DNA from 2 places in the Shewanella sp. ULN5 genome. Region 2 is predicted to be linked to the other one. Evidence: predicted binding sites of a transcription regulator. Region 2 holds the regulator's gene; the other holds the start of a gene.
What was found. Region 2 encodes NrdR, which represses ribonucleotide reductase genes. Its sites were predicted from a motif close to AAACACNANATNTNGTGTTT; they were not measured.
Positions count from the first base shown of each region.

Region 1: a site for NrdR is predicted at 3,192-3,211, ahead of nrdD (anaerobic ribonucleoside-triphosphate reductase). Genes of this name have one in related genera too.

Region 1 is NZ_JAPJEE010000008.1:56,275-62,254, forward strand. It holds gene ORI98_RS09565 (DUF3010 family protein) at 1-228, opposite strand, end outside; gene ORI98_RS09570 (DEAD/DEAH box helicase) at 295-1,650, opposite strand; gene rssA (patatin-like phospholipase RssA) at 2,077-3,042, shown strand; gene nrdD (anaerobic ribonucleoside-triphosphate reductase) at 3,266-5,383, shown strand; gene nrdG (anaerobic ribonucleoside-triphosphate reductase-activating protein) at 5,383-5,865, shown strand.
Region 2 is NZ_JAPJEE010000005.1:51,189-57,168, reverse strand. It holds gene ettA (energy-dependent translational throttle protein EttA) at 1-1,388, opposite strand, end outside; gene glyA (serine hydroxymethyltransferase) at 1,894-3,147, shown strand; gene nrdR (transcriptional regulator NrdR) at 3,277-3,726, shown strand; gene ribD (bifunctional diaminohydroxyphosphoribosylaminopyrimidine deaminase/5-amino-6-(5-phosphoribosylamino)uracil reductase RibD) at 3,756-4,892, shown strand; gene ORI98_RS06575 (riboflavin synthase) at 4,950-5,606, shown strand; gene ribBA (bifunctional 3,4-dihydroxy-2-butanone-4-phosphate synthase/GTP cyclohydrolase II) at 5,686-5,980, shown strand, end outside.

The DNA of each region.
Region 1 (5,980 bases), on a different contig from region 2:
TAATTTACCTTTTTGTTCACGCTCAATAATGGCAATTTGATCAATTTTGTAATCTTCCATTAGCTTATGAAACGCAAAATGAAAATCACGAATTGACTCCGTTGAGGCTGAATCTGAAACCGCAAAAGACACCTTACGACAACTTGGTACGTTGAAGGTTTCGCCTTCATAACTTAATAAACTGATGATGGCTTCGCCACCTTTTAACTCTACACCACAAACTTTCATGTTAATCCTTACTCTTACACACTATTCAAATGATGACGGGGTTTAACCGTCTCAATCACTTAACTATTAATCTTCACTATCTTTGTTATCTTGTTCAATAATCGGCAGTGGTTTGGCTTTACGGCGCATAGGGGCATCACCCACATCAACACCGGTAATAAATCTTTTATCGCGCTTCGGAGCAGCCTTAGGCTTTTGCTTCGCTTTAGCTGCGGTGGCGGATTTAGCCTTAGGCTTAGCGTTAACGGCTTTAGTACTTGCTTGCTTAGTTAGCCCTGAAAACTTAGCCGGTAAGCCGTCGATGGCGCTAAACTCAAAGTTTTTACGTAAAAATGACTGTACTTGTAAAAAACTTTGCCAATCTTTAGGGCCTACAAGAGAAACTGCGACGCCTTTTGCGCCAGCACGGCCAGTGCGGCCAATGCGGTGCACATATTCTTCGGCAAATTTTGGCATGTCAAAGTTAACCACTAATGACACGTTAATTAAATCTAAACCACGAGATGCGACATCGGTCGTAACCAGAATTTGCTGCTGACCTCTACTGAACTGATCCATAATTTGGTTACGTGCCGATTGCTTTAATTCACCGCTTAAAGCCGATGTTGAAAAACCTTGTTCAGCAAGTAAAGAAGCTAAGCGCTCGGTATCCGCTCTGGTTGCAGTGAACACAATTGTTTGCTTGTTTTCAGGCTGCTTCAATAGGTGGCTTAGTAAAGCCTGTTTGTGATCTAAGTGATCAGCAAACAGCATTTTTTGCTCAATGTCTTTATGTTCGGCATAACTTGCGCCAATGGCAACATGACTTGGGTTATTCAAAAGCGTTGTGGCAATGTCATTGATACTTTGATGATCTAACGTGGCTGAAAACATTAATGTCTGACGACGTTTATGGTCAGCAGCATCATTGATGGCTTTCAATTGCGGCGCAAAACCTAGGTCTAGCATGCGATCAGCTTCATCAAGGATCAGTAATTCTAAGCCATTTAAAAATAAATGCCGTTGTTGTAGATGGTCAGCAATTCGTCCCGGTGTGGCCACAATAAAATGCGGTTCACGTGCTAGGCCTTTAGCTTGGTCATTAAAATTTTCACCGCCGAGTACACTCATGGCTTTGTACTGAGTGTTAGCCACCAGTAACCTAAGCTGGCCATATACTTGCTGTGCAAGTTCACGCGTAGGCAACAAAATGAGTACCCGAGGGTCTTTTTTCGACAGCGCTCTGGTCGAAATGATCCGCTGCATTGCTGGCAATAAAAATGCTAAGGTTTTCCCCGAGCCAGTTTTCGATGACGCCATCAAATCTTTACCCGCAAGGGCAATAGGTAAGGCTTGTTCTTGGATCTCTGTGGGGGTAGTGATACCCATGTGCTTCAAACTGTCTAACAAGCGTTTATCAAGCGAAAAATCAGAAAACTGCAAAGGTGGATCCCCTAAAAAATAATAGCCCGACATTATAGCTGTATATACTGGCTATAGCCAATAACAGCTTGCTTGTTTATGCTATGAATTGATTTGAAAAGCAGAGTTCTAGTCAATTGGGAGTGGAATGACTTTTTATGGCGAGGATTGCCGGTGATAACAAAAAACGGCGCTGGGCGTTTATTTAAGATTTAATTCACTTTTAAGATTGATATTAAGGTTATCTCTCATTTGCGCGAATTGTTTCAAACATGGTTTAAGTTAGCGTTTTTCCATGCGTTTTAACATAAGCGCTGATAATTGTCAGGTCGATTGAGTGAACCATAATCAATCGTTTGAGCATTATTATACAAGATGTTGGAATTCAGATGTTTGATAATAAAATCCTACATTTAAGCTAACGTCATCCCAAAGGAATTTAAATACATGGTAGCGATTCATCATTCACCCAAAACAAAGCCAAGAGTAGGGCTTGCCTTAGGAAGTGGTGCTGCGAAAGGCTGGGCACATATTGGCGTGCTAGAAGGGCTGGCTGAACTGGGCGTTTATCCTGACAAAGTTGCTGGTTGTTCTGTTGGCGCACTTGTTGGTGCTGCATATGCTAATGATAACCTAGCGGAATTAAAAAATTGGGTATGTGGCTTTTCAAGTTGGGACATTATTAGTTTAATGGATATCAGTTGGCGAAAAGGCGGTTTAATTAGCGGCGAGAAAGTGTTTGATGTGATGTCTGCACGCATTGGTGCTATCGATATCGAAAGTTTAGCCAAACCTTTTGCTGCAGTTGCCACCGATTTGTATACTGGCCAAGAAATTTGGTTTAGGCAAGGTCCATTAAGGCATGCAGTTCGGGCCTCCTGTTCAATGCCAGGATTTTTACCTCCAGTTCAGCAAGCTGGCAGATGGTTGGTGGATGGCGCTGTGGTAAACCCTGTGCCGGTGTCTTTGTGCAGGGCACTTGACGTTGATATTGTGATTGCGGTCGATTTGAACGGTTATCGGCGCACCCAGCTACAGATATTGCCGCAGCAAATTAATAGTGAAAAATCGCCAGTGGTTGAAAAATCAGTGGCTCAAACTGAACAACAAGAATCTGGATTTATGGATTTGCTGGGGAAGGGCAAAGATTATATAGCCAGTCTAACCGACAAGTTTGCAATGGGCAGTAAGTCTCACCCCGGGATGTTGGCAGTGATGTCTCAATCTATGGATATTTTAGAGCAAAGACATAAACGGGCGCGGCTGATGGGTGACCCGCCAGATATTTGTATTATTCCAGACGTGACAGATATAGGTACGATGGAATTTCACCGCGCCGAAGAAGCCATTGCAGCGGGCAGAAAAGCAGTTGAAGATATCGCGCATTTAATCAATGCATCGATTAAAAATTAATTTATCATCCGTGTAATAGTCAGTTTTACTTCAGCGGTCAAGTGGCAAAACTATGATCGCTGGAGTGAGTCGCACAAATTTATCTTGCTTTCCTTTAGCGTAAATAATGATGATCCAGATCAATGCGCCTGATGATTAGTTAGCGCTTAATACACAACATATAGTGTTATGTGTGTTTTTTATGTCGATATGTAGTTTACGCGGCGCTAAAGGAGAATAAATCATGTTGGTTGTTATTAAACGGGACGGTTGCCGTACAGTATTTGATGCAAGTCGAATTGAAGCAGCTGTTATCGCAGCAATGGACTCTGCAGGGCAATCAGACAGCGATTATGCACATACTTTAGCCGCGGTAGTCGAAAAGCAGTTTATAGGACAGGCGGAAGTGGATATTCATCAACTGCAAGATGCGGTTGAAAATATCTTAATGTCTGGCCCGTTTAAATCTGTTGCCCGTCATTATATTGAATATCGTCATGACCGTGATGTCAGTCGCGAAACCAAAAGTAAGCTAAATCGCGAGATACGAGGTTTAGTTGAACAAAGCGATAGCAGCCTACTGAATGAAAATGCCAATAAAGACGCTAAGGTTATTCCGACGCAGCGTGATTTACTTGCAGGCATTGTGGCAAAACATTATGCCAAAACACATCTATTGCCAAAAGATGTGGTCATTGCCCATGAACGCGGTGAGTTACATTACCATGACTTAGACTACGCGCCATTTTTCCCGATGTTTAATTGCATGCTCATTGATCTAGCGGGCATGCTGACTGAAGGCTTTAAAATGGGTAATGCTGAAATCGAAACCCCAAAATCGATTTCAACGGCGACAGCCGTAACTGCTCAAATTATTGCCCAGGTAGCTAGCCATATTTACGGCGGCACGACCATTAATCGCATTGATGAAGTCTTAGCTCCTTTTGTTCAGAAAAGTTATCAAAAACATCTACTAATAGGTAAAAAATGGTGTATTGATGACGCCGAAGCCTTTGCTTCTGCACAAACTGAAAAAGAATGTCATGATGCATTTCAATCGCTTGAATATGAAGTCAACACCTTGCACACGGCTAATGGTCAAACGCCTTTTGTTACTTTTGGCTTTGGTCTCGGGGTCAGTTGGGAGTCGCGCTTAATTCAGCAATCTATCTTAACTGTGCGGATGGCCGGCTTAGGTAAAAATCGTAAAACGGCGGTATTTCCCAAATTAGTTTTTGCCATTAAAAATGGCGTAAACCATAAAGCTGCTGATGTAAATTATGATATTAAACGCCAAGCGCTAGCCTGTGCCAGTATGCGCATGTACCCTGACATTTTGAATTATGAACAAGTTGAAAAAGTGACGGGTTCCTTTAAAACCCCTATGGGGTGTCGTTCCTTTTTAGGCACATTTGAACAAGATGGTGAACTTGTACATGAAGGACGCAACAATTTAGGTGTGGTAAGTGTAAACCTGCCGCGCATCGCAATAGAAGCCAAAGGCGATGAAAGCCAGTTTTATGCTCTGCTGGAAAAACGATTAGTGGTTGCTAAAAGCGCTTTAGATACACGTATTGCCCGCTTAGTAGGGGTGAAAGCCCGTGTTGCACCGATTTTGTATATGGAAGGCGCTTGTGGTGTTCGCTTAAAGGCGGATGATGATATCAGTGAAATCTTCAAACACGGCCGCTCATCTATTTCATTAGGCTATATTGGCTTGCACGAAACCATTAATGCGCTTTATGGCACTGAAACTCATGTATTCGATGATGAACTTTTACGTGAAAAAGCGATCGCGATTGTGGCGTTTTTAAAACAAAAAACCGAACTATGGAAGCAAGAGTCTGGCTACGGCTTTAGTCTGTACAGTACCCCGAGTGAAAACCTATGTAGCCGTTTCTGTAATTTAGATGCTAAAGAGTTCGGGCTGATAAAAGGGGTAACCGATAAAGGCTACTACACCAATAGTTTCCATTTAGATGTTGAAAAGAAAGTGAATCCGTTTGATAAAATTGATTTTGAACAACCTTATCCTGAAATAACCAATGGCGGGTTTATCTGCTACGGTGAATATCCAAATATGCAACATAACATTGATGCTCTTGAAGATGTTTGGGACTACAGTTATAGCCGTGTGCCTTATTACGGCACTAACACCCCTATTGATGAATGTTATGATTGCGGATTTTTAGGGGAATTTAATTGTACCAGTAAAGGCTTTGTTTGCCCCAAATGTGGTAACCACGAGCCAAGCCGAGTTTCCGTAACTCGCCGTGTGTGTGGATATCTTGGCAGTCCAGATGCGAGACCGTTTAACTATGGTAAGCAGGAAGAGGTTAAACGTCGGGTGAAACACATCTAATGTTTTATAGCGCTTATCACAGTATTGATGTTGTTAACGGCGAGGGCACACGATGTACCTTGTTCGTTAGCGGCTGCAATCATGCTTGCAAGGGCTGTTATAACCAGTCTACCTGGCGTGTAGATGCGGGTTATCAATTTACCCAGCAGTTAGAAGACAAGATTATTGCTGATTTAAATGATACTCGCATTCGTCGCCGAGGTTTATCGCTAAGTGGTGGCGATCCTCTCCATCCTGCCAATGTTTCAGCCGTGCTGCAATTGATTCATCGAGTCAAAAAAGAGTGTATCGGAAAAGACATTTGGTTATGGACAGGTTATCAAATGGACGAGTTATCTGTAGAACAAGCTGCGATAGTGGCCTTGGTTGATGTCTTGATTGATGGCAAGTTTGAACAGGCTTTGGCTGATCCGTCATTGAAGTGGCGGGGCAGCGCAAATCAAATTATTCATACTTTTCCAAAATCTTCAGCATCCCATTGATGTAAATTAAACAGTCTAGGCATTGACAATGTTGGCTCCATTATTCATTTAAATATTATTTAATACTCATAATATGAGTATATTACACACACTATAGTTTTTAGTGTTATCTTCA
Region 2 (5,980 bases):
CCGCCAGCTTGAAGCAGCTTAGAAAGGTGAACTCGGTTACGTTCACCACCTGACAGCGTACCAATAATTTTTTGTTGATCGCCACCACGGAAGTTAAAGCGGCCAACATAAGCACGGCTAGGTATTTCCATATTGCCGACTTTCATAATGTCTTGGCCGCCAGAGATTTCTTGCCAAACGGTATTTTTATCATTCATTGAGTCACGGAACTGCTCAACAGAGGCAATTTGTACCGATTCACCAATCGAAATACTGCCGCTATCTGGTTGCTCAGTGCCTGAAATCATTCTGAATAAGGTTGATTTACCGGCGCCGTTAGCGCCAATAATGCCAACAATCGCCCCTTTAGGCACGGTAAATGATAAATTATCAATTAACACTCTATCGCCATAGGATTTGGTTAAGTTATTGACTTCGATAACTTTGTCGCCTAAGCGTGGTCCTGGTGGAATGAATAATTCATTGGTTTCATTACGCTTTTGATAGTCATTGGTGTTCAACTCTTCAAAGCGAGCCATACGGGCTTTACCTTTAGATTGACGACCTTTTGCCCCTTGGCGAACCCACTCTAATTCTTTGGCAATGGTCTTCTGGCGTGCGCTTTCAGTTGCCGATTCTTGTTGTAAACGCGCATCTTTTTGCTCTAACCAAGAAGAGTAGTTACCTTCCCATGGAATACCCTCGCCACGGTCAAGTTCTAAAATCCAACCCGCGGCATTGTCTAGGAAGTAACGGTCATGGGTAATCGCCACAACTGTGCCATTATATTCCTGTAAAAAATGCTCAAGCCATGCTACTGATTCAGCATCCAAGTGGTTGGTTGGCTCATCAAGTAATAGCATTTCTGGCTTTTCAAGTAATAGGCGACAAATAGCAACACGTCGACGTTCACCACCGGATAAAACTTCGATTTTTTCATCCCAGTCAGGTAAACGTAATGCATTGGCCGCACGTTCAAGAATGTGTTCTAAATTATGGGCATCCTGCGCTTGAATAATGGCTTCTAATTCACCTTGCTCTTTAGCTAATGCGTCAAAGTCGGCATCAGGCTCAGCATAAGCGGCATATACAGCATCTAAACGGGTCAAAGCGTTTTTCGCATCACTTACCGCTTCTTCTATGGCTTCACGCACGGTTTGATTTGGATTGAGTTTTGGCTCTTGAGGTAGGTAACCAATCTTTAGTCCTGGCATAGGGCGAGCTTCACCCTCAATTTCAGTATCAATACCGGCCATAATGCGCAGTAATGTTGATTTACCTGAACCGTTTAAGCCTAATACTCCAATTTTTGCACCAGGGAAAAAACTTAACGAAATGTCTTTTAAAATTTGCTTTTTAGGCGGAACAATTTTGCCCACTCTAAGCATGCTGTATACAAATTGAGCCATGGGATCCCATTATTTGATGAACACTGAATAGGTGTGATTCTAATGGAATCTGAATCTAACTTAAATCGGATTTTATCGCTTCGATGTAAATGGGTGTTTTTTATCATTATGAAACCTTGAGCACTAAGTCTATGTATCAAGGTTTCAGGGGGAATTAAGTAATAGGCGGTGATAGTGATGAGCAAGAATATGTTAGATAATGCATAAATACAGAATTTTATGCAGCTACTCTGTATAGGCTTCTTTTAAGAATTAGCCCTTTTAGGTATCAAAAGTAGAACAGTGTTTTTAGTGACTGTTTTAAGCTATCTATGAATCTAATCATCAAAAGTTTTTTACAATAAAAACATTAAGTTTATGAATAAAATCATCTATTTCATTTTCGCATGAGATTTTCTATTGCTCATAAGTAACTAAATTCATGCTGTAAGGCTGGGATTGTTTGCATTTGCAGAGTAGAATACCGCGCAACCCTACTACTATAAAACCTATCGTTGGAGTCACCATGCTTAAGAAAGCGATGAATATTGCGGATTACGATCCAGAATTATTTAAAGCCATTGAAGATGAAACTTGTCGCCAAGAAGAGCACATCGAATTAATTGCATCTGAAAACTACACCAGTCCACGTGTAATGGAAGCACAAGGTTCTCAGTTAACCAATAAGTATGCTGAAGGTTATCCTGGTAAGCGTTACTACGGTGGGTGTGAGTATGTTGACGTTGTTGAAACCTTAGCAATTGAACGTGCTAAAGCATTATTTGGTGCAACCTATGCCAACGTTCAGCCTCATTCAGGTTCGCAAGCAAACAGTGCTGTTTTCATGGCGCTATTGAAGCCAGGTGATACTGTATTAGGGATGAACCTTGCACACGGTGGTCATTTAACACACGGCTCTCCAGTTAACTTTTCTGGTAAGTTATATAATATCATTCCTTACGGTATCGATGAGTCTGGTCAAATTGACTACGATGAAATGGAACGTTTGGCGGTTGAACATAAGCCTAAAATGATGATCGGTGGTTTCTCGGCTTATTCTGGTGTTGTTGATTGGGCTAGAATGCGCGAAATTGCTGATAAAATTGGCGCATACTTCTTTGTTGATATGGCTCACGTTGCGGGCTTAATCGCTGCTGGCGTTTATCCAAACCCAGTTCCACACGCACACGTTGTGACGTCAACAACCCATAAAACTTTAGCTGGCCCACGTGGCGGTATCATTATCTCTGCAGCTGATGATGAAGATTTATATAAGAAATTAAACTCAGCGGTATTTCCTGGCGGCCAAGGTGGTCCATTAATGCATGTTATCGCCGGTAAAGCGGTAGCCTTTAAAGAAGCATTAGAGCCTGAGTTTAAAGTGTATCAGCAGCAAGTTGTTAAAAATGCTAAAGCGATGGTTGAAGTGTTTTTAGCTCGCGGATACAAAATTGTGTCTGGCGGTACAGAAAACCACTTGATGCTAGTTGATTTAATCGGTCGTGAATTGACCGGTAAAGAAGCTGATGCCGCATTAGGTAGCGCTAACATTACTGTGAACAAAAACTCAGTGCCAAATGATCCGCGTTCACCATTTGTGACTTCAGGTATCCGTATCGGTTCACCTGCAATCACGCGTCGTGGTTTCAAAGAGGCTGAAGCGAAAGAGTTAACGGGTTGGATTTGTGACATTTTAGATGATGCCCAAAATCAAGCTGTCATTGAGCGCGTTAAAGGCCAAGTATTGGCTTTATGTGCCAAATTCCCAGTTTACGGGTAATTCTGTTTTAGACTTGATTCTATGTTCAGAGTGTAAGCTGAGCCAAAGGTTAGCTTAACCTTGATGAACAAATAGGATAAACTTTAATGGCCGCTAATTTTAGCGGCCATTTTATTTTGTGGAGGTTCAATGCATTGTCCTTTTTGTAGCGCGACAGACACTAAAGTTATCGATTCGCGTTTGGTGGCAGATGGTCACCAAGTTCGCCGTCGTCGCGAATGCACTGAATGCCATGAGCGTTTCACCACGTTTGAAGGGGCTGAACTGGTTATGCCCAGAGTGATAAAACGTGATGGCAGTCGTCAGCCATTTGACGAAGAAAAATTACGTGGTGGCATGCTCCGAGCGGTTGAAAAACGCCCCGTGTCGATGGATGAGATAGAACAGGCGATTACCAAAATTAAATCCACTTTACGCGCGACAGGTGAGCGTGAAATTGATTCTGAAATGATTGGTAACTTGATGATGGAACAATTAATGAGCCTAGATAAAGTGGCTTATATTCGTTTTGCATCGGTTTATCGTGCTTTTGAAGATGTCTCTCAATTTGGCGAGGCTATCGCTAAGTTACAAAAGTAAATGTGTAAAATCCACTGAGTATTTTGTGTATGGCTTACGTGAGTGTTTTTGATACCCAAATGATGAGTCGAGCTATTCAATTGGCTCGCAAAGGACTGTACACCACCCGCCCCAATCCTTGTGTAGGTTGTGTTTTGGTGCAAAACGGTCAGATTATTGGTGAAGGTTATCATCAAGTGGCTGGTCAAGGTCATGCTGAAGTTAACGCGTTAGCCCATGCTGCTGCTAATGGTCACAAAACCGAAGGTGCAACGGCTTATGTTACCTTGGAACCTTGCAGTCATTATGGCCGTACGCCGCCCTGCGCATTAGGGGTGATTAATGCTAAAGTTGCTCGGGTTGTTATTGCTGTTAAAGATGCAAATCCCCAAGTGGCGGGTAACGGTATTAACATGTTGCGAGATGCTGGCATTCAAGTTGACGTAGGTTTATTAGAATCTGAAGCATTTGAGTTGAACCTCGGCTTCATGAAACGCATGAGAACCGGATTTCCCTGGGTAACTGTAAAAGTTGCAGCCAGTTTAGACGGCAAAACAGCGCTTAACAATGGTGAATCCAAGTGGATAACGGGCGCTACTGCCCGTGATGATGTACAAAAAATGCGCGCCCGTCATTGCGCACTTATTACTGGTGTAGAAACGATATTAGCCGATGATCCCAGCCTAAATGTCCGTTATGAGCAATTAGGTAGCTTGAAAAGCTCACTGTTACCCTCATCTCTACATCAGCCATTAAGGGTTGTGTTGGATTCAAAGGCCCGCCTAACCTCATCGTTTAAGTTATTTAACATTCAAAGTCCGATTTTGTTGGTCTCCACGCGTGATTATTCTGATGAGGTAAAATGCTCATTTGCCCAACATGTCAGCTTGCTAAGAGTTAATGCTAACTCGCAAGGGCGCGTTTGCTTAACTGAGTTATTACAGCATCTCGGCGTTAGTTGTAATAGTGTTATGATTGAAGCGGGTGCAACGCTTTCAGGTAGTTTTATTGAACAAAATTTAGCGGATGAGCTTGTGTTATACCAAGCAGATAAAATAATGGGGAGTGAAGGACGAGATATGTTGTTGCTGCCCAATTATCAGACGATGGACATGATCCCTAAAATAGTCTTAAAAGATAAGCGAAATGTCGGCCAAGACACACGATTGATATTCCGTTTAGGCTAAAATAGTTAATTATACATGTTCAGCAGTGTTGAGCATTTTCTATATAAGTGAGTCATTATGTTTACTGGCATTATTGAAGCCCTAGGCTCGTTACGAAAAATTGAACGTAAAGGTAATGATATTCGTTTGACCGTGGCTAGCGGTAAACTTGATTTATCTGATGTTAAATTAGGTGACAGCATCGCTACTAATGGTGTTTGTTTAACCGTGGTGCAATGTTTGGCTGACGGCTATGTTGCCGATGTCTCTGCAGAAACCGTGGCATTAACCGGTTTTGCAAATTACAAGGTTGGACAAAAAGTCAATTTAGAGAAAGCGGTTACCGCGACGACCCGTTTAGGTGGTCATATGGTCAGCGGTCATGTTGATGGTATTGCCAAAGTTGATGTGTGCGAGCATCGCGGTCAGGCCATAGAGTTTTGGTTAACAGCTCCCGCGACGTTAGCTAAATACATAGCTCATAAAGGTTCGATAACTATAGATGGCGTAAGTTTGACCGTAAACGAAGTGAAAGCGAACTCATTTAGATTAACAATCGTTCCGCACACCGCCAGCGAAACTACACTGATCAATTTGAAAGCGGGTGATAGCGTTAATATTGAAGTTGATTTGATCGCTCGATACCTTGAAAGGTTAATGCAGCCGCAAGCAGAGCATCATCCTAAATCTGGCGTAACAATGGCAATGTTAGCTAATGCCGGATTTATGAAATAAACAGGTTAAAACAGATAAACGTAAACCTAAAGTTCGACCCCACAAGCAATCATAATTAATAACGATTAAAGGTTCCCACATGGCTTTACATAGCATAGAAGAAATCATCGAAGATATCCGCCAAGGTAAAATGGTTATTTTAATGGATGATGAAGATAGAGAGAATGAAGGTGACTTGATCATGGCTGCTGAGTGTGTCACACCAGAAGCGATTAATTTTATGGCAACTTATGGTCGTGGATTAATTTGTCAAACCATGACAAAAGCCCGTTGCCAACAACTAAATCTCCCTTTAATGGTCACCAATAATAACGCTCAGTTTTCGACGAATTTTACCGTTTCAATTGAAGCCGCAGAAGGTGTTACCACAGGTA